DNA from 4 places in the Priestia sp. JSM ZJ58 genome. Region 1 is predicted to be linked to each of the others. Evidence: riboswitches for the same ligand, from Rfam matches in the RefSeq annotation. Region 1 holds a riboswitch; each other region holds the start of a gene.
The links. Region 1 has a riboswitch for cobalamin ahead of ACH6EI_RS00085 (ribonucleoside-diphosphate reductase subunit alpha). Riboswitches for the same ligand answer to the same signal wherever they lie in the genome.
Positions count from the first base shown of each region.

Region 2: another riboswitch for cobalamin. It lies ahead of nikA (nickel ABC transporter substrate-binding protein); the one in region 1 lies ahead of ACH6EI_RS00085 (ribonucleoside-diphosphate reductase subunit alpha).
Region 3: another riboswitch for cobalamin. It lies ahead of ACH6EI_RS14775 (ABC transporter substrate-binding protein); the one in region 1 lies ahead of ACH6EI_RS00085 (ribonucleoside-diphosphate reductase subunit alpha).
Region 4: another riboswitch for cobalamin. It lies ahead of ACH6EI_RS11265 ((2Fe-2S) ferredoxin domain-containing protein); the one in region 1 lies ahead of ACH6EI_RS00085 (ribonucleoside-diphosphate reductase subunit alpha).

Region 1 is NZ_JBISEM010000001.1:16,754-24,147, reverse strand. Features, by position in the region: gene ACH6EI_RS00115 (flavodoxin) at 1-406, opposite strand, end outside; gene ACH6EI_RS00110 (hypothetical protein) at 422-1,177, opposite strand; gene ACH6EI_RS00105 (DUF2325 domain-containing protein) at 1,232-1,513, opposite strand; gene ACH6EI_RS00100 (DUF1540 domain-containing protein) at 1,721-1,879, shown strand; gene ACH6EI_RS00095 (hypothetical protein) at 1,946-2,149, shown strand; gene ACH6EI_RS00090 (ribonucleotide-diphosphate reductase subunit beta) at 2,179-3,222, opposite strand; gene ACH6EI_RS00085 (ribonucleoside-diphosphate reductase subunit alpha) at 3,239-5,482, opposite strand; cobalamin riboswitch at 5,616-5,801, opposite strand; gene menC (o-succinylbenzoate synthase) at 6,080-7,183, opposite strand; gene ACH6EI_RS00075 (o-succinylbenzoate--CoA ligase) at 7,187-7,394, opposite strand, start outside.
Region 2 is NZ_JBISEM010000005.1:99,860-107,253, forward strand. Features, by position in the region: gene ACH6EI_RS25365 (lmo0937 family membrane protein) at 1-117, opposite strand, end outside; gene ACH6EI_RS25370 (YfmQ family protein) at 305-748, shown strand; gene ACH6EI_RS25375 (GNAT family N-acetyltransferase) at 1,324-1,851, opposite strand; gene nikA (nickel ABC transporter substrate-binding protein) at 1,921-3,462, opposite strand; cobalamin riboswitch at 3,606-3,796, opposite strand; gene ftsZ (cell division protein FtsZ) at 3,799-4,803, opposite strand; gene ACH6EI_RS25390 (tautomerase family protein) at 5,163-5,552, opposite strand; gene ACH6EI_RS25395 (hypothetical protein) at 5,720-5,878, opposite strand; gene ACH6EI_RS25400 (TRM11 family SAM-dependent methyltransferase) at 6,139-7,092, shown strand; gene rluF (23S rRNA pseudouridine(2604) synthase RluF) at 7,130-7,394, opposite strand, start outside.
Region 3 is NZ_JBISEM010000001.1:2,797,204-2,804,597, forward strand. Features, by position in the region: gene ACH6EI_RS14755 (bifunctional adenosylcobinamide kinase/adenosylcobinamide-phosphate guanylyltransferase) at 1-88, opposite strand, end outside; gene cobD (threonine-phosphate decarboxylase CobD) at 85-1,164, opposite strand; gene cbiB (adenosylcobinamide-phosphate synthase CbiB) at 1,139-2,125, opposite strand; gene ACH6EI_RS14770 (adenosylcobinamide amidohydrolase) at 2,130-2,738, opposite strand; gene ACH6EI_RS14775 (ABC transporter substrate-binding protein) at 2,827-3,786, opposite strand; cobalamin riboswitch at 4,046-4,178, opposite strand; gene ACH6EI_RS14780 (thioredoxin family protein) at 4,269-4,583, opposite strand; gene ACH6EI_RS14785 (YpjP family protein) at 4,772-5,374, opposite strand; gene ACH6EI_RS14790 (class I SAM-dependent methyltransferase) at 5,755-6,534, opposite strand; gene ACH6EI_RS14795 (BrxA/BrxB family bacilliredoxin) at 6,669-7,106, opposite strand; gene ACH6EI_RS14800 (polysaccharide deacetylase family protein) at 7,347-7,394, shown strand, end outside.
Region 4 is NZ_JBISEM010000001.1:2,113,533-2,120,926, forward strand. Features, by position in the region: gene brnQ (branched-chain amino acid transport system II carrier protein) at 1-1,125, opposite strand, end outside; gene ACH6EI_RS11250 (cation:dicarboxylate symporter family transporter) at 1,512-2,783, shown strand; gene ACH6EI_RS11255 (M42 family metallopeptidase) at 2,891-3,928, shown strand; gene ACH6EI_RS11260 (hypothetical protein) at 4,281-4,439, shown strand; cobalamin riboswitch at 4,586-4,764, shown strand; cobalamin riboswitch at 4,883-5,062, shown strand; gene ACH6EI_RS11265 ((2Fe-2S) ferredoxin domain-containing protein) at 5,164-5,544, shown strand; gene cobJ (precorrin-3B C(17)-methyltransferase) at 5,558-7,180, shown strand; gene ACH6EI_RS11275 (sirohydrochlorin chelatase) at 7,198-7,394, shown strand, end outside.

The sequences.
Region 1 (7,394 bases):
TACATTTTTCTACATCTTCTCCAAAGGGAGAAAGCTCGATTTTCAAACCAGGAACAGCTATATTTCCGTTGCGTCCCTTTATTTTTTCTTCAATTAAATCAACTGCTCCGCAAAAAACATCATATGATGAATCACCTGAACCAAATACAGCCATCTGCTTTTGACTGAGATCTATATCATCCATTTCATCATAAAGATCTAAAAAATCATCTGGCAGCTCTCCATCTCCCCACGTATAAGCTCCAAAGATAATAGATTCTGCCAATACAAGGTCCGAAGCAGCAATGTCATATACTTCTGCTCGTTTCACATGCAATCCATGCTTGACTAATTCTTCTTCGATCAAATCGGCTATCGCTTCTGTGTTGCCTGACATACTCGCATAAGCTAGTAAGATTTCCTTCATGTAAATGACGCTCCTTTACACCAGCAGTGTGGGCCGCACATCCCCTTCTTCATCACATTCTTGCTTAAGAGGACAGTTTTCACACTCACTGGATGCATAGTTCTTTTGAAAATGTTTTGGTTCCATTAACACACTTTTGACAATATGTAGTTGAAGTATGGCCTTTTCATAATCGCCTGTTGCAATATAATAAGTTGTTGTTTCTCCGGTTAATAATGAATAAAAACGAATTTGTTCAGGAACCTTTTGAAAAGCTTGTTTCGAAAAAACGATAATAAAGTCTTTCATTGCGTTCTTCACTTCTTCATGGTCATCTAGAATGAATTTTGTTACCGTATAAGACTTCTCTGTCCATGCAGCAAAATCAATGGTCAGAGAAAGGTTGCTTTGAATTTCTTCTACATAAACGCTGTATTTTTCAAACACAAAAAGTGGTAGCTCCACATGTGTTTTCTCGCCTAAAAACCTCAGTAAATAATCACTTACTTTAGCTAACACATCGTAATAGTGAATGGGTGATGAAAACATATTTGGCTTTAGGCGCCAATATTTTTCAATAAGCTGTAAAACATAGAGGTTTGAGCGATACTCAACTGGCTTGCTATAGTATGTTTTAATGATTTGATGGACGGTTACTTGAACATGCTGTTTCCAATCTATAGATGTCTTTTTCAAAAGAAGCTGCTGCTGATAAAATTTGTACGGACATCGAATAAATTGTTCGATGTGGTTATTGGAGAGTGTCTTTATATGCACTTTTATCGGTTCCATCTATGTCTCACCACCCTAATTGAAATTCATTCTCAATAATGATCAAAAATTAAATCATGAAATTTGCTCAATCACTTTACGAATAGCACTCCATGAATGTTTGACGAAATAAATTGGTTTTTGCTGTTTTTTTGCTTTCTCTTTAATGACTTTTGCCATATTGTGATTAATAAAATCCGTAATAACTAATACAAACCCAATATGTTCGGGAATTTCTCGCTTCACCATATTGCTTTTACGGCCATCTAAATGAATTACTTCATTAAACCCTTCTCCCGCTAGACGATCTGTAATATGCTTTAACCTGTCTCCTCCTACAACCATGACTGATGACATGTTTGTTCCCTCCCAATTAATTATTCATTTAATGATTTGACAACAACCTGTATTCTTTACTATATATACAGTTTAATTGAGAATGATTCTCTTTGTCAATGTTTAATTGATAAAAATTCTCAATTAAAATGAAAGTCTACCACCTTTCTTATAAGTTAGTTGAATTTTGACCATACTATAGCTATCACATACAAAGGAGGGTTAACGTTGGAACAAAACATTCTTTGTGAAGTAAATAACTGTCACTTTTGGAAAAATGGAAATCACTGCAGTGCAGAAGAAATTTACGTAGTAAGTCATAGCGGAAAACATGCAGCAAGCAGCTATGAAACAGACTGTAAAACGTTCAAGCCAACTGAAGCGTAACCCGCAAAAGGACAGCCTCTGGGTTGTCTTTTTTCTCTCTTCAAGATCATAAAAAAGGAGACTAGTATGAAGACTGAACAACTGATTCATTTTTTTAAAGAAGAAGCCATAAAAGCAAATGAACAAACCTTTCCAATCTATGTACAATCATTTACTCATTTATGGACATACAAATGGGGAACACTTGAAAACATTCCAGAAGAAATTGATGACTTAATTACCACACGTGCGTTAGAACTTGGACTTATTCACTTAAAAAAAGCTGACTAATCAATAAGGAAATTAGTCAGCTTTTGTGTTTATAAATCATCAAATCCATTTGCATCTGATGCTTTTGTATATTGTCGTGATTTCTGTTCAAAGAAATCGGTTTTCCCTAAATCTACCTCTTGATAAGCAATAATCCAACGAAGAGGATTTTCAATCGGTGCTTCTGGGAAAGCAGCTCGACCGAAGCCTAACTGATTACAGCGTTTATTCGCCATATATTCAATGTACTGCTGCAGTTCTTTCATCGTAATGCCGTCGAATTTTTCTCCAATAACAGATTCCGCCCATTCAATTTCAAGACGAGCTGCCTCTTGGAACGTTTCAACTACAAACGTTTCTAGCTCCTCCGTACGATAAGCTGGATTTTCATTTAGTACTTCCTTGAAAATCTTTTCAAATAACCCAACGTGAAGCTGTTCATCACGATTGATATAATTAATCATCGTAGATGTCGCCACCATCTTTTGATTTCTCGCAAGATTATAGAAGAACGCAAATCCGCTATAGAAGAAAAGTCCTTCTAAAATAACATCATATACCATAGACTTCAAAAAGTTTTCAACCGTTGCTTCTTCGCTAAATGCTTTATATCCGTTTGTAATAAAGTCATTTCGTGCGCGAAGCTTTTCGTCTGTACGCCAGTATTCAAATACTTCATCTTGTTTTCCTTTTGGTACAAGACTTGATAAAACATATGAATACGAATGATTATGAACCACTTCTTGCTGCGCTAAAATAATCATTAGAGCGTTAATCGAAGAATCGGTTACATAGTCAGCTACTTTGCTAGCATAATCTGATTGAATACTGTCCAGTAGCGCCAGCAGGCCAATAATTTTTAGAAAGCTCTCTTGTTCGTCAGCGGTTAACTGAGGGAACTGTTTAATATCTTGACCCATATTAATTTCAAACGGCGTCCAGAAATTAGCTAGCATACGCTTGTATTTAGGGAACGCCCATGAAAATCGGACGTCATCCCAGTTTAGAATATTGGAGCTCTTGCCGTTGATGATTCCTGTCGAACGGTTCGGAGCTGTTTCGTTCATTAATTCTCGTTTTAACATGCTTGTCATCAATTATTCACTCCTTTTAACTATGACAGCTTTCACATTCTTCAATGACTTCACTTGATGTTGAACGTACGTAATAGGTCGTTTTTAATTTTTCTTTCCATGCCGTCATATGAAGATCCAGCAGCTCTTTTGCTCGGATATCATTTTGTACATATAAATTGAATGAAATAGATTGATCAATATGACGCTGGCGCTTGGCGTTTTGCTTAATGCTCCAGTGCTGATCAATTAAATAAACGGACTTATAATACCAGTTTGTTGCTGGCGATAAATCTGGTGCCGTCACTGGGATTTTATAGTTTTTCTTTTCCTCTGAATAAAACTTACGGAAAATCGGATCAATACTTGCCGTAGAACCCGCGATAATAGATGTTGATGAATTAGGTGCTACAGCCATTAAATATCCATTTCTTATCCCATTGCTTTGAACTTCGCTACGCAGTTCACTCCACGCTTCGCTCGTGTATTCACGTGTTTCAAAATAAGCGCCTGACTCAAAATCTGAGCCTTTAAATAATGGATATGCGCCTTTTTCTTTAGCTAAGTTCATGCTTGCCTGCACGGTTAAGTAAGAAATTTGTTCATACAATTCATCGCAATATGCTACCGCTTCATCTGTCTCCCATGCTATTTTCTTTAAGGCAAGCAAATGGTTCCAGCCAAATGTGCCAAGCCCTACTGCGCGGTACTTTTGATTCGTTAGCTTTGCTTGAAGTACCGGCAAATCATTTAACTCAATAACATTATCAAGCATGCGTACTTGAATTGGAATTAAACGTTCAAGTACATCTTCAGTTACGGCTCTCGCTAAGTTAATAGAAGAAAGATTACATACAACAAAATCGCCCGGATTCTTTGTAATAATAATTTTTCCGTCTTCCGTAATTTCCTCTGTTACGACCGTTGTACTTTGGTTTTGCGTGATTTCTGTACATAAGTTACTGCAGTAAATCATGCCCGCGTGTCGGTTTTGATTAGCTCGGTTAACCGTATCACGATAGAACATATAAGGAGTTCCGGTTTCAAGCTGCGAAAGCATAATGCGCTTGAAGATCTCAATAGCAGGCACTGTTTCTCTTGAAAGCTGTTCATTGTTTACACACTCAGCGTAACGAGTGCGGAACGAACCGCTGCCTTCTTCTTCATCATAAAAATCTTCTAACGAGTAGCCCATCAGCGTACGAACTTCGTGAGGATCGAATAAGTGCCAGTCTTCACGTGCTTCTACTTTTTCCATAAACAAATCTGGCAAACATACGCCAGTGAATAAATCATGCGTGCGCTGGCGTTCATCACCATTGTTCAAACGCGCGTCTAAGAATGAAAAAATGTCTTTATGCCAAACATCTAAATATACAGCAATAGCTCCTTGTCGTTGACCTAGCTGATCGACACTTACAGCCGTATTATTTAGCTGTTTCATCCATGGAATTGTTCCTGATGATACGCCTTTAAAACCTTTTATATCACTTCCTCGACTTCTAATATGACCGAGGTAGACACCAATTCCGCCTCCATTTTTACTAAGCGTGGCCAAATCTGTATTGCTATCATAAATACCGCGTAAGCTGTCATCAATCGTATCAATAAAGCAGCTAGATAGCTGTCCGTAGCTCTTTCCTGCGTTTGAGAGTGTTGGTGTGGCAACCGTCATATATAGACTAGAAAGCGCCCAGTACGCTTCTTTTACTAATGCTGTTCGATTTTCTTTCTTTTCTTGAGACATCAGCGTCATAGCAATGATAAGAAAACGTTCTTGCGGTAATTCGTATACACGCTTATCATGTGATGTCGCTAAATAGCGATCTGCTAATGTCAGCAATCCAATGTATGTAAATAAACGATCGCGTTCAGGAATAATGACTGAAGCAATTTCATTAATTTCTTCTTCTGTATATGTTTTTAATAGCTGTTTATTATAAATGCCGATTTTTGTTAGTTCTTGAATAAGCTGATAAAACGAACCGTACTTCTCTTTTTTATCATAACCTCGGTTGTCCGCTGCTTTTCGATATAGTTCGTTTAAGTAGACGTCTGCCGCCACGTACGTCCAATCTGGTTCTTCCATTGAAATACGCTCTAGGGCTGCCAAAATTAGTACGTTTGCAACCTTTTCGTCCGTCATATTTTCCTTTACTGTAACAGTTTGAATAACCTTTTCCTCATACAAAGAAAAATCAAGTTGCGTAAATTCTTTTTTTAAACGTTCAATATATGCAGTTAATTCATGTAGAATTGTAGGCTTTAATGTATTCACCATAAATATGGCTCCTCTCTTCACTTCAAAATAAAAAATCGCTCACCGTACCTCGGTGAGCGAATAGAACGAAGATAGAAGAAGACACTAAGTCTTTTCTCAATCCTCGCTCTACCCTCTCACCTCCCGAAGAAGATAAAACGACATAAAAAAGGCAGGTCTCCTGACTTATGCTTCTTTTTACTTTAAGGCCTTCCCATGATGTTTACTCACAGTGGATCTCCTTATTTCATCAGCATTCACAGTTGCGGGGACAGCTTTGGATTTTCACCAAATTCCCTTTTAAGTCTTTTTATCAGACACCTTTTTCACTGGAAAACACAAAATATAGTATTTTATTATTGTTTAACAAACAACATATTGTGTTATGTTATAAACACATTATATAGGACAACTTAGAAAACTATCAACCTATTTTCAAAAATAATTTTGTTTTTTACGATAAAATCCTTCGACTTTTTTCATCAAACTACTCCATCATAACATGTTTTGACACGCTTGATGGAACAATGTGCTCTTTTTAAAAAATTTGTCCTATTTTTCTACTAAACATTGCCAACATCAATAAAAAAACCGTTTTTCATAAAAAACGGTTTTTAATTATTTGTATTCTTTTTCAAATGCTGTGATTGTTTTGATAAACTTTTTATCAATATCGTATCCTATCCCCGGTTTTTCCTTCACCTTTATTACTCCGGCTTCTACCTCTACTTCGGGCTTAATAATATCTTTTTCCCAATAGCGAGACGACGCAGAAATGTCACCTGGTATCGTGAAAGAAGGCAGTGTGGCAAGGGCGATGTTATGAGCTCGTGAAATCCCGGCTTCTAACATTCCGCCAACCCAAAGCCTTACACCGTGTAGGGCGCATAAATCATGAATTTTTTTTGCTACAGACATTCCGCCAACTCGACCGATTTTCACATTGATAATCTTGCAGCTTTTTTGTTCGATTGCATGACGTGCATCTTCATAGCTCACAATACTTTCATCTAAGCAAATCGGCGTCTTCATTTGCTTTTGTAATAATCGATGATCAAGGATATCATCCGAACTTAACGGCTGTTCGATCATCATTAAATTCAATTCATCTAGTTTTTTCAATGAATCACTATCGCTTAACGTATAGGCTGAATTGGCATCAGCCATAAGAGGAATGCTTGGAAATTCATCTCGAATTTGTTTCAGTAGCTCATAGTCAGCGCCTGGCTTAATTTTCACTTTAAAGCGCTTATAACCATCTTTCATATAAGTCTTTATTTGTTCTTTCATGATGGAAATATCATTTAAGCCAACTACCACTCCAGCTTCTACAGCAGGCCTTATTCCGCCAATTACTTCAGCTAAGGGCTTATTTTGGCGCTTTGCATACAAATCCCATACAGCACAGTCCAAAGCTGCTTTAGCCATGTTGTTCCGCTTTAGAGGTTTGAATAACTTTTGAACATCCTCTGGTTTTTGAAGCTGCTGGTGAAGAAGCGAAGGAATTAAAAAATCGTCTAACATATGAAAACATGTCTGAATCGTTTCTTCCGTATACCAAGGAGATGAAAAAGCAACGACTTCTCCCCATCCTGTAAATCCTTTTTCATCTTCTACTTCAAGCAAAATCAATTCTCGATCCTGGACCGTACCATAGCTTGTTGAAAAAGGAGAAAGAAGCTTCATGTCAATTTTATAAAGATGTACTTTTTTGATAATCATCGATTAAATCCCTTTCTGTATGAACGATGATAGCTTCCGGCGTATGATTTTATTAGAGGCCGTTCGCGGCAGCTCCTCTACTCGAACGAAATACTTTGGAAGTTTGTACTTTGCTAAAAATTGTTGAATGTGTAAAGATAACTCTTCATCTGAAACGTCTTCGTTTATAACAATGCATGCTGCAGGAACTTGTCCCCATTTTCCATCGGCT
Region 2 (7,394 bases), on a different contig from region 1:
TACGATCAGCACAATCACTGCAATGACAAGAAGAATGTGAATGATGCCGCCGCCAATATGAAAAACTAATCCTAATAACCAAAAAATAAATAAAAGTCCAATAATCGTCCACAACATAATTTTTTCTCCTTTTTTATATGTAGTATTTGTTATAATTTTATATTTCCCTAAATGTGCATAAATAAACGCATTTCATATACATCTTTTCACTAAAGAAGATTCACATAATGTACAAAAAGCAATCATGTTCTCTGTGGTAAAATAAGTATGTAATCTTATTTAATTTAAGCGGAGATGATTAACTATGACATGGATTGTATTACTTTCCATCATTCTTGTAAGTGCACTCAAAATATTAATAACGTGTCTTCCAACTCCAGTGGTCAAATGGCTTATGACTAAATTTCAATTACACCCAACACTTGATGATCAAAACGCTACTGTCACAGTTGATGGGAAACATTTAGAAGGCAAAGACAAAATGCAAGTGATTGATTATTTTAATAAAGCAACATTTTTAAAACAATATTATGTCCATGAAGGAAATAAGGACTATTATAAACACCTAGAAGACAGTGAAACTCCACTTGTTATCGATACGAAAAAAGGGAAAAACGATGTTCGACTATGCGTATACAGCTATCATGATCATGTCGACGTCGTGAAACAATACAAAAAGAAGATTATCGCCTACAGCCTGCTGTCTGATCACCTTCAAAAGCAGTCCATAACAGCTGACCTAGCTTAAACCAGTCGCCTACAAGGCGGCTTTTTTAGTTTTTAGTTTTAGTTTGAAGTTACCTTACTTAAAAATACCAAACTTTAACATTAAATCTAATGCTATAACATAAATTAATAGAATTTTCTAACTTTTTTAAGAGGTGATGGATAATGCTTTCTTTGTTAGGGTTTGGCATGATTGCTACTTTTCTTTCTTTTCAAGTGGGCCTTTGGGACAACTATTATCATGACAATTACAGCCATTTTAACGAACGCTGTTTCCCTTTAGACTCCTACTATAAAAAAAGGAAGCCGACTACCATAAGGCAATCGGCTCACACATGTAGGATATTGATTTAACACTAACAAAGTACAACACAACACTAGTAATTATATAATATATTTCATTATTTTGAAAGCGATTTCATATATATTTTTAAAAATATTTTGTTACTTGTTTTTTACAGAAAAGAACCACGTTTCAGCCAATTCGAAACGTGGTTCTTTTCTGTAAGGACTTGCCCTACAGGCTATAAATGTAAGTTACGTTCATTATAGCATGAGCCCATATACAGATTCCATGGTAATTACTGTATGATCTCGTTACGTTACGACTCGTTGTATTTTTCTGTCCATGTGCAGCGTATTCCATGGTTCATCCTGTTCAGCTAGCCTTTTGATAAAGCCTTGTGAAGCCCAAAAAGGAATAGCGCCAGGTAAAAAAGGATGAGTATGCAGATACAGCGTGTCATAAAAATGACTTTGGGCAAATTGTTCAACTGCTTTTAACAGCTGCTGTCCAATGCCTAGACGCCGGTACGCTGGATCGACATAGCATTTTACAATCTCAGCTGCAGTTCTATGTTCATATCGCTCTTTTAATGCATGAAACCGTCCATCGTAAGCGTATAAACCAATGGTTCCAATTACTTGTTGATTTTCCGTAACAGCTGCAAAAAAAGCAGCGTCTTTCGCTTGAACGTAATGTTCATTAAAATGAAGCAAATCCACAGGAAGCCGATTTTTTTCCAGCATAGGAAATAGCTCATTCCGCATATTCATGACAAACTGAATCACTTCAGCATCCTTTTCTTTTACTTCTTTAATTTGATACATTTGTACTTCATGCACGTTTACTGTCACATCCTTTTAGCGATCATTGTATACTTTTTCTTTTCTCTGCTTATGCTGCAATGTTAACTACGGCGTTACGTCTAAATGCTGAGTCAGCATATAATACTCGCTTGGATTTGTTGTCCAGTTTTTCACTTTTTGATTATAAGCAACAACAATGTTTGGATGTACAATCGATGACGTCAGCATTTTTCTATTAATCAAAGCGGTTGCTTGTTTGGCTAACTGATCTCGTTTTGCGTCATCTACTGTTGAATTTAACTGTTCTATCATTTTTGTTAGCGTATCATCATTAATCCGGCTGGCATTTAAACCACCGCCGGGCAAATAGTTCGTACTTAAATAATAGCTGGCATCTCCTCTAGGTGCTGTGATAAGGCTGTACAATGCTAAATCCCAATCATCTTTTGCCATTACATATTCATCGCTATCTTCAACTAGGTGAATCTTAATAGTAATTCCTAACTCTTTGGCATTAGACTGTATAAGCTGAGCAATTAAAGGCAGTTCTGGCAAAGAACTATATGTGACAAGAGAGAGCGATAGTGGCTTTCCATTTTTGATTGCTTTGTCATTTTTGATTTGATAGCCTGCTTTCTCTAAATATTTTTTAGCAGATGTCATACCTCTTTGCTCATTAGCAGTACTATCAGCAAAAGGAAATTGGGGTAAAAATGGACCTCGAGCCGCTGCCGCTTGATTGTTCATGATGCTGCTAACAATTTCTTTTCGGTTCAATAAGGTATCGATAGCTTTTCTTACATTTTCGTCTTTTAATGCGTCATTAGTTTGATTGTAAAGCAATAAATGGGTGCGCACACTAGGTACTCCACTTACTTTAAAAGACGGATCTGTTTGTAAAGTGCCCAAGCTTTCTAAAGGCGGGCGATAAATAATATCGGCTGTTCCAGATTGAAGAGCAGCAACTCGCGCATTAGCATCTTCGTTAAATCCAAAGATCGCACTTTTCAATTTCACTTTTCCACCCCAATAATTTTCATATCTTTCTAATTTTACTTGATTTCCTTGATCAAAAGACAAGACGCGAAATGGACCCGTACCAATGGGCTTCTTAGCTATATTAGAAGCATTAACATCTATAATAGCTGTATTTGGATGCACTAATTCAGAAGGAAATTTAGGCATTGGTTCTTTTAATGTAATTGTCAGCGCATGACTGTTCGCTTTCATTTCTTTAATATTTAAAGCGTTTTTCATCGCATAACTTTGGTCTATCGTTCTTTGAAGAGAAGACTTAACGGCATTTGCATCCAGCGCTTTTCCGTTTTGAAACGTGATGTTCTTTCTTATCATAAATGTCCATGTAAGGCCGTTATCTTTCGTTTCCCACTTTTCAGCAAGCCAAGGCTTTATTTTTAAATCGTCGTTGATTTTAACAAGCGTCTCCCCTACTCCCCCACGAACTGCTGTATAATTATCGTCCGTATGAGGATCAAGCGTTGCAGATGTAAAATTAAATAAAAACGTCACACTTTTATCCGTTTTCTTTCTTTCTTTTATACTTACGCTCTCTTCATTAGGAGCGCAAGCAGTGAGGCAAAGTAACATGAGAAATATCATAGATACAAGTTTTTTATTATTTATCATTCATTTTTCCACCTTCTATTTTAATACACAAAAAAAGCACTTCTAAAAAGAAGTGCTTGCCTTCACAACAAATTCAGATAAACGTATCCCTTGTTTATCGTATTTTTGATTCTGCCAAAACACCTCCCTATCCTCGTAGGTTATTGTGTGCTGCGATTTATGGCAGGTCTCCTGGCTTCAAGTCACTGCCTTATACCGCCTTCCCGTCTCTAAATAGACAGTGGCTTTTTGACATAAGGCTCCTTGTTACAGTGGCGGGACCGCTCCGGATTTTCACCGGATTCCCTTTTAAGGCAATTGAAAAACAATTGCCACCATAAAAGCTGGTTATTTAATTTAGTAGCGTGCTCTTGAAACTCTAGAAGTGGAAGCTGATGGTGAAATATCTTTATCATCAAATCCAGTGGCAATAACGGTTACCATCATTTCGTCCTTTAAATCTTCATTAATCACAGATCCAAAAATCATATTTAAGTCCTGATCAGAAGCGGACGTGACAATATCTGCTGCTTCCTGTACTTCGTAAAGACTCAGGCTGCTGCCGCTCGTAATGTTCAGCAGCACGCCTCTTGCTCCATCAATCGATGCATCTAGCAGCGGACTAGAAATCGCTTTTTTCGCTGCTTCAATTGCTCGATCTGATCCCGAAGCTCGTCCGATACCCATAAGCGCAAATCCTTGATTAGACATAATTGTTTTTACATCAGCAAAGTCAAGGTTAATCAGCCCTGGAACAGCGATTAAATCTGAAATACCTTGAATACCTTGGCGAAGAACATTATCTGCTTCACGGAATGCTTCAAGCATAGGTGTCTTTTTATCAACGATTTCAAGCAAACGGTCGTTTGGAATGACAATAAGGGTATCTACCGATTCATTCATCGCAGTAATACCGCCTACTGCTTGCTTGGTACGTTTATTTCCTTCAAACTTGAAAGGACGAGTAACTACTCCAATTGTTAAAGCATTTAGTTCACGGGCAATTTGGGCAATAACCGGAGCTGCTCCAGTACCAGTGCCTCCCCCCATGCCAGCTGTTACGAATACCATATCTGCGCCTTGCAGTACTTCTTGAATTTGCTCTCTGCTTTCTTCTGCAGCTTCTCTTCCTACTTCTGGATTAGCTCCTGCACCTAATCCTCGCGTTAATGCCGCACCAATCTGCATTTTCACATCTGCTTTAGATAAATTAAGCGCCTGAGCATCCGTATTAACGGCGATAAATTCTACCCCTTGTACACCATGTTCAATCATACGGTTAACGGTGTTATTTCCTCCACCGCCGACTCCAATTACTTTAATTCGCACTAATGGCGATACATCTCCATCAAATCCAAACATTCTAAGTTCCTCCTCAATGATCAAAATTACTTTCTCTTATTATCCGAAAAAACACGTGAAGAACCTTTTACTCCTATGTTTAACGCGTAACTGTTCTTTTGTTTTACAGATTTTATACATTTCTCTTTTAACCTTTAAATCTTTACATCTTTATGTAAAATTATTGTTGTTCCGAAGTTAGTACGCCGAACTCTTTTTTGGTTTTCCCACTCAAAACGGTATATAAGCTTATTGTATCATTCATTTGACAGATGTCTGTATTTAATTTTGAGTAAGATGTGACTAAGAGAATAATATTTTTATAGACAAAATGAGAAAAAGCCCTTAGAAATAAGGGCTTCTCTAGATAATAAACCATTTTATAATTTCCCAGTTAAGAATTGAGCTTCTCCCATACCAAAGCTCCAGTCAGCATTACCGTTTTCAACAATTGAAATCATAATGTCGCTTGGCTGAATTCCGCAGCTTTCTCCCAGCTCTTTTACAATTAATTTGTAAAGAGCTTGTTTTTGCTCTTCTGTTCGCTGTTTGCTCGTCACACTTATAATAACCAAATCCTTGCTTCTCTCAAAGCCAAGACCTGTATCTTCAATAATCATTTCATGAGCAGGATGCTGATGTACAATTTGATAACGATCGCGTTCTGGGACGCCAAAGGCTTCTAGCATCGCTCGATGAGTAGCGTCTAGTAATGTTTTTAACTCTTTTTCGTCTCTTCCTTCTATTACATCAAATCTAAGTAATGGCATACTAAGTAACCTCCAGCTTTTTGTCTAATGTATTATTGCTTTATCATATCACAACTATCATTTGTAAAAAAAAGATACGCTATTCACAATGTGCTCTCTAGTGAAAGAGACCTCAAACTCTTCAATAAAAGCTGAACCTAATAAAAAGAAATGAGCAGCATAACGGCTCATTTCATTAGTACAAAAATATTTATAATAAGAGCTAAAATACATGCAGATACAATGGCAATGAGTACGTTCATCACAAGGTTTTGCGAGGATGTTTTAGCTTGTTTTTTCATATCAGCCCGACTCATCTGTTGCTTTTCATGATCACTTTTAGACATCACGTAGCCTCTCCTATTCATCAAAATGTCAGCAGTGTATAAATGATTTTTGAGAAACCTTGATCCAGTTCTTTTGTATAAACAGCAGCACATGCAGGTTATCATCAGTTATTTTAGCATGTTTTGTCAAATAAGTGGACTATGTAGCGCTTCAATTTAGTATTCACAGCCAAATATATTTAAATTCGTTGCTTTTCTCTTCTTTTCTCGCTATTGTTTGAGAAGAAGGATAATTAGATACGATAAAGGATGATACGATATTGAATAACCATACGCAGCTGCCTCAGTATATCTACACATACGCATGCAGCGAAGAGGAACTCTCACTATGTCAATTAGAGAGACGCTCTCTTTTTGAAATTGAAACTGAGAAACCTATCATAAAAAGCGCCGTTAAACTTGATCCAAGCAGAAGCCCTTTTATCAAAGAGCGATTAGATATTATGTATGAATCAGATGACCTTGCAGATATTTGCAAACAAGTAGAAGATATTGACCTTGGAGATCAAACATTTAAACTCATTTTTATGAAAATTAATGACTTAGAAAAAGATCAAAAAATAAGCTATAAAGGTCAGCGTGCGATTGAACGTGATGTGGGTTGGCATTTTGTAGCAGAAGCAGACTTGCATAACCCTGACCATTTGTTTGGAATTGTTCCATTTGGAGGACGCTGGTATTTTGGAAAATATCAAAAAAGCGAAGCTGTATGGCTGCATCATTTGAAGAAACCGCGTGAATACTCTACGGCACTCAGTACCCGCCTTGCAAGAGCTGTAGCTAACATTGCCGTTCCAAAGCCTGAAGGAATCAAAGCGATTGATCCATGCTGTGGTATTGGTACAGTCCTCGTAGAAGCTCTTTCAATGGGCATTGATATTGTAGGACGCGATATCAACCCACTTGTGACCGACGGATCTCGTGAAAATATTGCGCATTTCGGCTTAAAGGGTGATGTCAAAACCGGACCGATTTCGGATGTTACCACTCACTATGACGTAGCGATCATCGACATGCCTTACAATCTCTACACCCACGCGACGCCTGAAGATCAGCTTTCTATTTTAAAACACGCTCGCCGCTTTGCGGATAAAGTAGTCGTAATTACAGTAGACACGATTGACCATATGATTCATGAAGCTGGCTTTTCTATTTCAGATCGCTGCGTAGCGCGCAAAAGCGTATTTTCTAGACAAGTAGTTGTATGCGAATAAAAAAAGACACCAGTCTAACAGGCTGGTGTCTTTTGATTTACCACTCTTTAGGTTCATAGTCTAATTCTTTGAATAGCTGCGTACGCTCTTTTTTCGTTAAATCTCTCCATTGCCCAACAGGCAAGTTGTTTAAGTGAATATTCATAATACGCGTACGCTGAAGTCGGTATACTTCATATCCGAGCACTTCACACATACGGCGAATTTGACGATTTAAGCCCTGTGTTAAAATAATTTGAAACTCGTACTTAGACAGCTGTGTCACTTTACAAGGAAGCGTTTTTGTACCTAAAATTTTTACT
Region 3 (7,394 bases), 2.8 Mb from region 1:
CAGCGCGCTTTGTACAAAAAGTTTGAACCATGTTCTCCGCTGCACGTGATTTGCCGCTTCGAACCCCTCCGCTAATAAAGATGATCATATTTCATCGAGTCCTTGTTTGATTACGTTAAGTAAATAGTCATTTTCTTCTTTCGTTTTCACAGCCAAACGGATATAGCGTCCATTTAAAAATGGGAAGTTTTCAGTATGCCGAGCTACCACACCGCGGCTTGCTAAATAGATAAGCCAGTCGCGCGTTTTAATAGAAGACGGAACGCTGCAAAGATAATAGTTTGTTTGAGACGGAGAAACCAAAAGCCCCCATTCTTCTAGTTGACTCAAGATCCGTTTTCGTTCTTGTTTAATATAATGTACGGTTTTTTTCACAAAATCTTTTTCATCTACACATATCATCCCTACTTGCTGCGACAATCCGTTTACACTCCAAGGAGGTTGTTTTTTAGACATCTTGCTAATAATTTTTTCATTTGCCAAAATATAGCCAAGGCGAAGCCCCGCAATATTAAACATCTTTGTCATCGAACGCACAACAATGAGATGTTCATAGTTTAGAATAAGAGAATCAAATGAAGGCTGATGTTCGACAAAATCAATAAATGCTTCATCAATTATTAAGTATGTACCATGATGAGCAGCAGCTTTTACTACTTTCATCCATTCCTCGTGACTATACATAACGCCCGTTGGATTATTTGGGTGACAAATCCATAGTACTTTTATATCCGGAAGAATACTCATAATCAACTCTATATCCCAGCTCCAGCCATTTTCTTCAGCTAAAGGAACGTATGTCACTTCACATCCATACGCTTTACTTGCCTGTTCGTATTCGACAAACGTCGGCTGTACAATCCCCGCTTTCTCTCCTGAAAATAAAGAAGCAATAAGGAAAAAAGCTTCAGCGGCCCCATTTGTGGGCAGCACTTGGGCAGCGGAAACATGATGATGAGCTGCAAGTTTATTTTTTAGTTCTGTTACTTCAGGATCAGGGTAACTAAACGCAGCTTCCTTGAATTCGTTCCACTTTTCGTGAAGAACAAGGGGAGCCCCTAAAGGATTTGTGTTTACGCTAAAGTCTTTTAGATGCGACAAATTCTCGGCCCCTATTGCTTTTAAAAAGACATTGGGGTTAGCTCCATGTGTAGGTAATAGCACTAATAACTCCTCCTAACAAAAGATAGAATAACCACGTAGCATAGACCGTCCTTTTCATAATGAAAACAGCTTGTTCAATATGACCGGGTTGCAGGGGAATGAGTGGTTCGCCCATTTTTGCACGATTAGATTCTATGCCTTTATATGTATTAAGCCCGCCGAGTTGAATACCTAAAAGGGCAGCCACTGCACTTTCCCCGTATCCGCTATTTGGACTTGGATGCTTCTTAGCATCGCGCTTAATCAAACTCGTTACATGCCAAAGAGAATATTGGCTTTTTGCTACATTAACAGCGGTCATCACCACTGCAGTTAACCGACTTGGAATATAGTTTAATACGTCATCGGTTTTTGCACTAAAATAGCCGAACAGAAAGTAGCGGTCATTTTTATACCCAACCATTGAATCGCATGTGTTAATAGCTCGGTAAAAAAAGGCTAGGGCTCCCCCTCCTATAAATGCATAAAAAAGCGGAGCTGTAATACCATCACTTGTATTTTCAGCCACGGTCTCTACCGTCGCTCTGGCAATTTCTCCTTCTGATAAACGGTCCGTATCTCGTCCCACAATCATGCTTACTTCATATCTAGCTTTCTCCATATCTCCTAGCTGAAGCGGCTTTTGCACCTTATAAGCAGCTTCGCTTAAGGAACGAGTGGATATAGTAGTCGCAATCATTACGCCCTCTACTAAAACACCTAGTATAAAATGAACTCCGTACAAAGCATGAAGGAATAAAAAAGGAATAACTCCTGCGAGCACCACCATACTTATCACAAGAAGCAATCCTTTGAATCGTTTTCCTGCGCCTTTATTTAATCTGGAATCCATCCAATAAATCCACTTGCCAAACCAGCGAACGGGATGCGGCCAATTTTCTGGGTCACCTATGATTCGGTCAATGAGTAGAGCAATCGTCATGGCTGTCAGGTGTGCAATCATCGCTTGTGCAATACTCATTTCTTCACCTCTTTTCCTTAAGTGCCTGCTCTAAGCTTATTTTTACCAGCTTGGCTACCGCTTGACCTAAAGCGGTCATAGAGCCTGCATATTCATATAATGGTCCTTGCTGAGACGCTGCAACTGAGATACTGTCCGTAGATGTTCCCGTAGCAATCGTCTTTGTAGCTGGATCTATGACACCCAGCTGTGACAGCGTTTTTGTTTTGGCTTCTGTAGCGGCAATAAAAAGCTGTAAAAACGCCGCATCCGTAAGCCTGCCTTCCACGAAAAAAAACATATTAATTGTACCGGGAGAGGAATAGAAAGGGACAGCTTCGTCAGCTGTAATATCCACTGCGTTTCCTACTCCAGCCGTTATCACGGAAGCTACTCTTACTCCGTAGCCTTCATAACAGTAAATCGCTCTTTCTTTTAACCAAACCGCTGTCATCAACCCTACGATTTGCTCATGGCGCACATTTTCTTTCATCAAATATTGCTCATACTCTAAAGAAGGAGTATCTGAATAATAGTCTTTATGAACAAATCGATTGTAAAAGGTGTCCGTTTCCGTGATGCCTGTTCCTAAAACGCCTGAGCTGTATGTTTTATAAGAAGTCTCGGTTTTCATGATTAAAAGCTCAGGCCGTTCTTCAATTTTAAGATGTGAAAAGGGACCAATCCCCTTTTCGATTCGAACTGGAATATGGTCCCTCTTTTTATTTATTGTACACCTCAGGGTATACTGCTTTTGCTAAGTCCTCTAAGCCATCTACAATACGAGGTCCTAAGCGGTTGATTTTGTTTTGATCAACCTTTTCAATATTCCCCTCTTTTACAGCAGTCATGCTGCTCCAAGCGGGACGCTTCATAATCTCATTTTTGTCTGCATCATACGTTGCGATAATAACGTCAGGGTTTAACTTAACAACTTGCTCTTCAGAAAACTTAACCCAACCCTTTTCACTAGCCGCTACGTTATCAGCACCGATCATAGTAAGCATTTCGTTCATGAACGTACCTTTTCCTGTTGTATAAATCTCAGGAGCTCCCGATACCTCTATCCATACTTTTTTACGATCTTCTTTTGAAATCGTTTTTGCTTTTTTCTCAATTGAAGCTACTTTTTCTTTCATGTCTTTAATTGTTTGATTAGCTTCTTTTGTTTTACCCGTTAATTTACCAATTTGCGTAATAGAATCATAAACCGTATCAAACGTTGTTGAATCTTTTACAACAAATACCGGAATACCCGCACTTTCAATTTGTTTAAATACTTCATCTGAAACGCCCATACTTGAAGCGTGTGCCAGCACTAAATCAGGATTTAAAGCAATAACTTTTTCTGCATTAACGTTCATATCTCCCACCTGCGCTTTTTTCTTTACGCTTTTAGGATAATCATCGTTGCTTGTGACACCGACTAATTCTTTTTCAAGGCCAAGGGCATATACAATCTCCGTATTACTTGGCATTAATGAAACAATTTTCTTAGGCTGTTTTTTCAACGTAATTTCTTTATCACGCGCGTCTTTTACCTTCACTGGAAACGCAGCTTGTGACGTTTGTTCTGTATCTTGCTTCGTTTTTTTATCACTGTTGCTTTGGCTGCCTGCACCGCATGCAGCAAGTACGATGACTAACAGCGCAATAATGGAATACGAAAGCCATTTTTTCATCTAAATACTCCCCCTATATATTGTTCATTGTGAATACGAAACCTCCACGTTAAAGAAAAAGCAAATGATCATGCAAAAAGCAGCGCTATCCCGTTTTTTCCGCTTTGACTATGTATACTGCTCGGCAGCAGCTTCAAAATAAAAAAGCTTTACTTTCAATTGAAAGCAAAGCAGGTAACGTCAAGATAAGCAGGAAAAGAATCCGTTCACTATACTTGATATGTATGTTCATTACCCTGCTTCACCCTTCCTCGAAGGTTTCACAGCTAACAATAAGGCAGGTCTCCTGACTTACGCACAAAGCGCTTACAGTGGCGGGACCGCGCTGGTTTTTCACCAGACTTCCCTTTTCACTCAATCTTTAAATTGAGACCTTATTGCTTTACGATTATTCACTTGTCCTAGTATACCCCACTCATCGAAAAATGGAAATAGCCATTCTCACAAAAAAAGCTGCGAGAATGCTCTCGCAGCTTAGGGAATTAAAGAGTTGCTAAAAATTCACGGACCGCTTCAGGCGTTTTAGCATTTGCACTGTGCAGGTGCGCAATTTTTTCACCGTTTTTATATACAAGAAGAGAAGGAATACCCATTACATTGTTTTCAGCAGAAAGTTCTTCAAACTCATCCTTGTCAATTTTAAACCATGCTTTATCTGTATTTTCGTCAACGATTTCATCAATAAACATATCCAAACGTTTGCAATCAGGACACCACGTTGTCGTAAAAATCCCAACGCTTAGTGTTTCATTCTTAATTTGTTCGCGAAATTGTTTTTCTTCCGTAAATTGTTTCATTGTGTTACCTCCAGCGTCTATTCGTTGCTTCCTACAATTCTATAGTAAGAAGTCTGACTTCATTATAAACGATTTTTTTATCGTTGTGCTAATGTTTCAGCTTATTTAGACCATAACGGTTTTAGACGTAAAAAAATGCTAGCTTAAAAAAGCTAACATTTCGAAATTGTAGAATGTTGTGTCTATTATCAGCTGAACCACTTAGGCGGCATGTTTCGGTTCCAATAAATTTTCCCTAAATCATAATGCTTTTGAAAATTATCTGCGGCCGCATGATAGTGAAAATTAAACCAGTATCCATCTTTTGGAGGATTTTCACGCCGTACATGAAACCGTATTAAGTCCTGACCGGTTTCCCGGTCATATACATGGAAAATCTTTTCACCGTAGCCAGCAGCAGGGTGCTCGCTTATCTCGAGATTCTGAATCGACTGTTCACGTTCAGTGCCAATGTCGGTCAGCACTTCTTCAATTTTAGGTAACACTGCTAGACGAAATTCATCTTCAATGACAGGTCCAATTTTTGTTCCGAATTTTTCCACTGACTGTTTTTCAGCTGATTCCATTGCATACGTAACAAATGATGAAACGTCTTCATATTTTGGTTCTTCATATGGCAAATGAATATCTTCTATAACAGCTGTGACAGGAGTTGTTTCTCTTACATACCCTGCTTTATGTTGCTTGTCCGCTTTTGCATCATCAACGTATAAATATTCTGGTGGAGTGACAAGCCCAAATGTAAATACTGTAATAAATACAATTAGCATTCTTTTTATCCATCTAGGCATTCGTATCTTTCCTTTCTCATCTTTTCCCATATGGTCTTTTCATATTGTAAAATTCATTATCATAACTCACTAGGTATTGTAACATACTTATTAATTTTTTACCTATATTTGCTTATTCATTTATGCTGTCTACGGGCATTTGACGACTTTTCAGTTACCACCTTCCTTCTTCTGTTTGAGGTTGTCACACCGAGCGGAAACCTATACAAGATATTCCTTTTTTGCTGGATGCTTAAACACAAAAGTATTTTTATGTTCAAAAATATATCATACTTTTATGAACTTTAGATGAAATTCATAAAAAAAACTTCCAAAACTTTTTAATTCCTAAAAGGTTTTGGAAGTCTTTTCAATGAGCGTAATTAATTTTACTTTTTTGGTTATTTTTGTATATCAATTGTCCCGTAATGAAATTTTGATGTTTTTCGTTTTTGCACAGTAAATCCATGCTCTTTAAAACGACTGCTTTTCCAATGATCTTTTAGCACGACCTTTTGTTTGGCTACTCTTTTTGCTTCTTGTATAGCCATTGGCGTCAGCGTGGTATACAGTGCTATTGCTTTAATACCGTTAATTCCATTCGATTCCTCAATTTGTTCTTGAAACATAGGATCAAAGTAGACAACATCAAAAGAATTATCTTCACAACACGCCAAAAACGATTCAAAATTTTGATGAACCACGTTTATACGCTTCATTGCATCATTCAACTCTTGTACGTCACTTTCCCAATTTAAAAGTCCTTGTTTGACTAAATAAGCTACATAGCGGTTGCCTTCTAGTCCGACAACTTTCCCACTTTTCCCTACCGCCACGCTCGCCATCATACTATCCGATGCAAGACCAAGTGTACAGTCAAGCACGCTCATTCCTTTTTCTAAACCAGCAGCTTCAATAAACGGATCACGTTCTCCCCGCAGCCATCTCTTCACTCTAAACATAGCGGAATTTGGATGAAAAAAAATAGGTTCTTCTTCACTTTGGACGTGCAATTCTACTCTATTTTTACCGACAACCAGCACGTCTGCCGCTTCAAGATTTTGAAGATCTGCAACAGATTTCTTCTCTCTTGTTACAAAAGGTATACTTAAATCAGCGGCTACTTGTTTGGCTTTTACAATCATCTGTTCATTTGTTCGACCAGCAGTCGTAACAATCACTTTCATAACTCCCCCTACACTGTTTGGCTATTTACATAAAGAAAAAGGATGCCGATAGACATCCTTTTTCTTATAAAGTATATGCGATTTTTCTTTAAAAATCTATATACTAGATGTGACAAAAGCAGGACATTTTATGAACAGTGCTGCTTAAAGCCATTTAAAATGTTTTCAAAAATAACTTCTAACGGCTGACCTTCAATTTCATGTCGAGGAATAAAATGAACAACTTCTTTTCCTTTTAAAAGTGCCATAGACGGTGATGAAGGCTCAATGTCCCCAAAATATTCACGCATTTTAGCTGTTGCTTCCTTATCTTGACCGGCAAAAACAGTTACCACTTGATCTGGTTTTTGCTCAGACTGTAAGTACGCTTGCGTTGCTGCAGGACGTGCTAAACCAGCAGCGCATCCACAAACTGAATTAACGACAACAAAAGTTGTTCCTTCTACGTTTTCCATAAAATCAACTACGGCTTCCTCTGTTGTTAATTCTTCATAACCGGCTTGAGTTAATTCTTGACGCATTGGTTTAACTAACTGACGCATATATTCTTCATATGCCATTGACATATTAACATTCCTCCTAACAATCATTCACGCTAAAAGCATACTATAAAAACCAGGAAAAATCTAGCTACTCACTCTTCAAATCCTTATCGCTGTCCCGTTCTCCTTTTTCATTTGACAAAAAAGATTAAAACCGGGTCATATCATCTAATTTTTTTCCATAAAAATGTCGATTTTTACTATTAATATTCCATTTTTTGTACTATAGTAGTAAATAGTAGTTTAGTAGAAAGGATTTTCAAATTGAACCAGCGATTTAAACCGAACAAACGATTTAAGCCAAACAAACGA
Region 4 (7,394 bases), 2.1 Mb from region 1:
GTAAACTTCTGAACGTCCTTTAAATAAAGGATGTAAGAATGTCAAAGCAATTAACACAATAGCTAACGGATAAATAGCTGTTAAGACTGGAACTGAAATAGCGATTAATTCCGTTAAGCCAAAGTTTGCTACAACCGCGCTGAATGCTGATAAAATGACAGCAATCAACTTATAAGAGACCTTTGGAAACAGCTTATGGAAAAAAGATGAACAAGATGTTACAAGGCCTACACTTGTCGTTAAACAAGCAACGGTAATCATCAGACCCAAAAGAATTCCTCCGTAAGAGCCAAAGTAGTAATTCGATACTTCAGCCAAAACCGTACCTCCGTTATCAAGACGTCCAAGCTCTGATACGCTTGAAGCACCCATATAGGACAATGCGCTATAAATAAGAGCTAAAATAACGGCAGCGATAGCCGTAGCTTTTGCACAAATTGCGATAATTTGTCGATTGGTTTTTGCTCCTTTTTCTTTGATTGCATTAATGATAATAATTCCAAAAACAAATGATGCTAGTGTATCCATTGTTAAATAACCTTCTTGGAAGCCTTTAAAGAATGCGTGCGTTGTATAAGCTTCGCTTGGTGCTTCAAATTTTCCAATTGGGTTCACAACGGCTACAACTACCAATATTCCAATAAACGTTAATTTAATAGGTGTTAAAACTTTTCCTACTAAATCGACAATTTTCGCAGGATTTAGCGAAAAAAAGCACGTAATAGTAAAGAAAATTACCGTGAAAATGATAAGGGGAAGGTGACCTGAATTTTCTGATAAAAAAGGCTTAACGCCAATTTCAAACGAAACACTTCCCGTTCTTGGCATTGCAAAAAGCGGTCCAATTGCCAAGTATAAAATTGTAGTAAAGATAATACCGAAAGCTGGATGTACACGACTAGCTAAAGACTGCAGATCCTCTTTTCCGGAAAAACCAAATGCGAGAACACCTAGAAGAGGCAGACCTACACCCGTTACTAAAAATCCAGCATTTGCTGACCAAATATTGCTTCCAGCAGACTGACCTAACATTGCAGGGAAAATTAAATTACCTGCGCCGAAGAATAGGGCAAAAAGCATGAAGCCAATAACCACTATAAATGAAAAAGGAACTTTGTTTGACACATTAAAACCTCCAAAATTATAAATGCTTTTTATTATCGTGTTGAATAATTAAAATTTTCAGAATTTTATATTCGAATAATAAAAATAAACATGTATCGTATTATACTAACCTAAAATGCATATTTCAATATAAAATTTTATTTTTTTAATTAATTCGCTGAAATAGCAAAAATAGAAAAATACTTAGCAAAAAAATCTCAATATACAACAATTATTTGATATGATAAAACAGAACCGTGGCTTTTAAAAATTCGCATGTGCGGCCTTACATCCTTTTAGTAAAGAACTGTTTACATAAGGTGCTGTAAGGATGTATATTTATACACGGTTCGCGGAACCGCATATGCTCGATGGATGAAAGTCAACTGTGCGAAAGGAGCAAGAAAGTGAAAAGGTTAGGTCTAGCAACTCAGATTCTAATTGGACTGATTTTAGGCGTAGCTGTAGGTGCTATCTTTTACGGAAGCGATACAGCCATTTCTATTTTACAGCCGGTTGGAGACATATTTATTCATTTAATTAAGATGATTGTCGTACCGATCGTGATTTCAGCATTAATCGTAGCGGTCGCAGGAGTAGGCGATATCAAAAAATTAGGTAAGCTTGGCGGAAAAACAATTCTTTATTTTGAAATTGTTACAACCATTGCGATTGTAGTGGGGATTATTGCCGCGAACTTATTCCATCCTGGTGCAGGGGTTGATATGGGACATATTGAAAAAAGCGATATTTCTCAATATGAGGCAACGGCAAAAACGTCTGAAAGTACAGGGATTGCTCAGGAGCTTCTTCATATTGTTCCGACAAACGTCTTTCAGTCGGTAGCAGAAGGCGATCTTTTACCAATCATTTTATTTTCCGTACTGTTTGGTGTAGGCGTAGCTTCGATTGGACAGAGAGGAAAACCTGTTTTAGCCTTTTTTGAAGGCGTCTTGGATGCAATGTTTTGGGTAACTAATTTGGTGATGAAATTTGCTCCAGTAGGTGTATTTGCACTTATTGGTGTTAATATTATAAAGTTTGGTGTCGGATCACTTATTCCATTAGGGAAATTAGTGTTCGCCGTTTACTTCACCATGATTTTCTTTGTGCTTGTGGTTCTTGGAATTATTGCTAAAATGGCTGGAACAAGCATGTTTACGCTCATAAAAGTGTTAAAAGACGAGCTGCTTCTTGCTTTTACAACAGCAAGTTCAGAAGCCGTTTTACCATCTCTTATCAAAAAGATGGAAGACTTCGGTTGTTCTAAATCGGTTACATCGTTTGTTATTCCAACAGGCTACACGTTTAATTTAGATGGTTCAACCATTTATCAGGCGCTGGCATCGCTGTTTATTGCTCAAATGTACGGCATTGACCTTTCCATTATGGATCAAATTCAGCTCCTTCTTGTGCTAATGTTAACCTCAAAAGGGATGGCTGGTGTACCAGGGGCATCGTTTGTAGTTGTACTTGCTACGCTTGAATCTATGGGCTTCCCTCTTGAAGGCATGGCATTTATTGCAGGAATTGACCGCATTCTTGATATGATGCGTACCACAGTTAACGTAGTAGGAAATGCTTTAGCTGCAATTGTAATGTCCAAGTCTGAAGGCGAGTTTGATAAGCAAAAATCATTAAATTACACAAATGAATTAAAGAAATCAAACATAGCTTAAAACAAAAAAGCCGGGCAGCTGCCTGGCTTTTTTGTTTGGAGCTGCCTGTTATCTTTTTTGAAACATATGGTAAAATAAAAGAAATGAGAGACAAAGGAAGTGTCATAATGACGGAAACTGTTCAGTTAATTAAAAAGCTTGTTTCGATTCCCAGTCCTTCTGGAAATACAGAAAAGGTGATTTCATTTGTCGAAGACTATGTAAAAGAGCTAAATATTCAAACGTATCGCAATCGAAAAGGAGGCTTAGTCGCTACTATTCCCGGTAAAGATACGGATCATCACCGCATGCTGACGGCTCATGTCGATACATTAGGTGCTATGGTAAAAGAAATCAAACCGAGTGGACGTCTGAAAATCGACTTGATTGGAGGGTTCCGCTACAATTCCATTGAAGGAGAATATTGTGAAATCGAAACGTCAGCAGGAGAAGTATTTACAGGGACCATCCTTATGCATCAAACATCTGTTCATGTGTATAAAGATGCAGGTAAAGCTGAGCGAAATCAAGATAATATAGAAATTCGATTGGATGAAAAAGTACATAGCGCAGAAGATGTTCGCAGTCTTGGAATTGAAGTCGGCGACTTTGTTTCGTTTGATCCTCGTGTAGAAATAACAAAAAGCGGTTTTATTAAATCTCGTCATCTCGATGATAAAGCAAGCGTAGCTTTATTGCTTCAGCTCATGAAAACAATTCAAGAAGAGCAGATCGAACTGCCATACACTACGCACTTTCTTATTTCAAATAATGAAGAAATTGGATACGGAGGAAATTCTAATATTACGCCTCAAACGGTAGAATACTTAGCGGTTGATATGGGTGCCATGGGAGATGGACAATCTACTGATGAATACACCGTGTCTATTTGTGTAAAAGATTCAAGCGGCCCATATCATTACGGTTTGAGAAAGCATTTGGTGGAGCTAGCTAAGCAGCATGATATTCAGTACAAATTAGATATTTATCCGTTTTACGGATCAGATGCTTCTGCTGCTATTCGTGCCGGGCATGACATCGTACACGGCTTAATTGGTCCAGGAATTGATTCTTCTCATGCGTTTGAGAGAACGCATCAAGATTCATTAAACCATACGTACAAGCTTCTTTACCACTATGTGCAATCGAACATGGTTCTGCTTTAAGAAAGGAATATTTAATTAGTGTATTTTTATGCAAAACAAAGAGCAGGACGGGACTGTGATGTCTGTACTTTCCTTTCCTAAAAAAGAAGCCGGCTGTCCGGCTTCTTTTTTTAATAAATACTATATATTTTTTTACTGGTGAAGCAACAGTTGGTAAAAAAAGCACCTTTTTTAAAGAGGTATAATACGGCTTAAACCTTTTGTACATTTTGTTCATTTACAGAAGTTAAAATGTTTTTAAATTTTTAAAAGTTTCTTGTGACAAGTTTTGTAGAATGGGTTTTCAAAAGGATATGGTTTCGTCATAATGTGGATATAGCGATCACTACAATAATCGGAGGCGAATCTTTTCATGTGGGTACTGACGGTATATGCTGGAAAAGAAATGAAAATGTTTGAATTTGAAACTGAAACGCAGGCGAGAGAAGCTTTTGCAAAAACAAATGGCTGTAAAGTTCTTTCAGAAGTCGTGTATTATAATGATCCTCATTTAACATTAGTAGCTATATAATGAAAAAACAAGAGCTGACTTTATGCTCTTGTTTTTTCATAGCTTCTTGTATCTTACGAAAAGAATAGAGTTGAAATAAAAAAAAATGTACGCTATGATATGGTAGTTACTTCTATTATTCTGATAGTTTAAAAGGTTCATATATATCAAACAGCAACAGTAAAGATGCCAAGAAGGCTTAATAGGGAAACTGGTGAAAGACCAGTACTGCCCCCGCAACTGTAAGTGTGGACGAACGAGTATAACCACTGTGGAAAAATCACGGGAAGGTTCTCAAGTAGAATGATACACAAGTCAGGAGACCTGTCTTTATTGTGAAGTTTCTATTTCTCCGGGGAGCGGGAAGGGAAACGTTGGCTTAAAGTGGCATTCGTGTACACTTTTATTCTGACGTTTTACCCGCTCGCATATTAGCGAAGCGGGTTTTTCTCGTAGCACAAAACTACATATCGTGCAAAAAAGGTGCGCAATGTTCACATTGCGTTAAATGGGAAGTCTGGTGTGAAGCCAGCGCGGTACCCGCCACTGTGAAGAGGAGCTGATTGCATATGCCACTGTATTCGGGAAGGCGCAATCAAGTGATGAATCGAAGTCAGGAAACCAGCCTTTTTCTAATGCGAAGCTTACCCTACGGGATATAGGTGGAAGTGCAAAAACTTAGTTTGAATTTTTCTGCGCCTCTATCATTGATAGAGGCGTTTTTTTAGTAAAGGAGCGAATAAGTGTGACGACGTGGAACTTAAATGGAACAAAACATCACGTATTGATTTGTAATGGAAGCAGCTGTATGAGAAAAGGTGGAGAAGAAGCCACGCAAGCTATTCGAAATAAAGTGACTGAACTGAATCTAGATGAAGCGGTTCACACAACCCGTACGCGCTGTAACGGAAGATGCAAAGATGCTCCTGTAGCTATCGTGTACCCTTCAGGAGATTGGTACAAGCAGGTCACTGAAAACGTAGCTCATCGAATTGTTGAAGAACATTTAGCAGGAGGCTGCAGTATAAAGGAATCACTTATTTATGAATATGATCAAAACGGTTTTGTTTCTCCGGAAAAGAGTGACTCCATAGAAGGAATTGACAAAGTAAAAAGTAACGCATAAAGGAGGAGCTAGCATGAAAGGTAAACTGTTAGTTATTGGATTCGGCCCAGGAAGCTTTGAACATATTACACAGCGAGCAAGAGAAGCCATTCAAGAAAGTGATATGATCATTGGTTATAAAACCTATGTGGAATTAATTCAAGGACTATTAACGAATCAGCAAATTATTAGTACAGGAATGACCGAAGAAGTAAGCCGTGCACAAGAAGCCGTAAAGCAAGCTGAAGCGGGAAAAACCGTGGCGGTCATTTCAAGCGGAGATGCAGGAGTATACGGAATGGCCGGCCTTGTGTATGAAGTGTTGATTGAAAAAGGATGGAAAAAAGAAACGGGCGTAGAGCTGGAAGTGATTCCTGGCATTTCGGCTATTAATTCATGCGCATCCCTCCTTGGGGCGCCCGTGATGCATGATGCCTGTACGATTAGTTTAAGTGACCACCTTACGCCTTGGGAGTTAATCGAAAAACGAATCGAAGCAGCTGCACAAGCAGATTTTGTAGTAGCTTTTTATAATCCGAAAAGCGGAAGACGCACAAGACAAATTGTGGAAGCGCAAAGGATTTTATTAAAATACCGTTCCCCCGATACGCCTGTTGGTCTTGTGAAAAGCGCTTATCGTGACCGTGAAGAAGTGGTAATGACCAATTTAAAAGACATGTTAAATCATGAAATAGGCATGCTGACTACCGTTGTTGTCGGAAATTCATCTACGTTCTTTTACGATGACTTAATGATTACACCGCGCGGGTATCAGCGTAAATATACCCTCAACCAAACAGAGCAGCCGCTAAGACCGCATCAGCGACTTCGAAAAGAAGCAGAACCATGGGCTCTTGATCAAGAGGAGACTGTAAAGCAAACGGCTTCAGCTATTGAAGATGTTCAGAACACAAAAGAAGAAAAAGCAGCTTCACGAGCTCTGGCAGAAGAAGCGCTTCAAGCAATTTTAGGTGAAACTACTTCACCGGTCGTACACCAGCCAATTGAGTCTATTTTTGAAGTGGCAGTTAGTCCAGGGCTTGCAAATAAGAAGTTTACGCCCGTTCAAATGACAACACTAGCAGAAGTTGTTGGTGAAAAAGGTACGATGGAGTATACGCCTGACCATCAAATCAAACTGCAAATTCCAACGGCTCAGCCAGATGTGATTATTAAAAAGCTCCAATCAGCTTCCTTTTTACTATCTCCAGTCGGAGACGTGTTTACAATTAAAGCGTGTGATTTTTGTGATGGAGAAAAAAGTGACGCCATCCCGCATACGGAACAATTACAAAAGCGTCTCGGTGGAATGGACATGCCAAAAGAGCTGAAGCTTGGTATTAATGGATGCGGTATGGCCTGTTACGGTGCTGTTCAAGAAGATATCGGCATTGTCTACAGAAAAGGTGCGTTTGACTTATTTTTAGGGGCTAAAACGGTTGGACGAAACGCCCATTCAGGTCAAATTGTGGCGGAAGGCATAGCGCCCGATGACATTGTTGAAATAGTGGAGAACATTGTCCATGAATATAAAGAAAAAGGTCATCCAAATGAGCGGTTTCATAAATTCTTTAAGCGTGTGAAGAATGTTTATGGATTCGACTATCAAGATATAACACCAAAAATAAAAGTAGAACCAGCTCCGTGTGGAGATTAAAAATGGGAGGGCATTATATGAAATCAGTTTTATTTGTCGGTCATGGAAGTAGAGATCCTGAAGGGAACGATCAAATTCGCGAGTTTATCTCGACTATGAAGCATGATTGGGACCCATCTATTTTAGTAGAAACGTGTTTTCTAGAGTTTGAACGTCCGAATGTAAGTCAAGGCATTGATACATGTGTGGCAAAAGGAGCGACAGATGTAGTTGT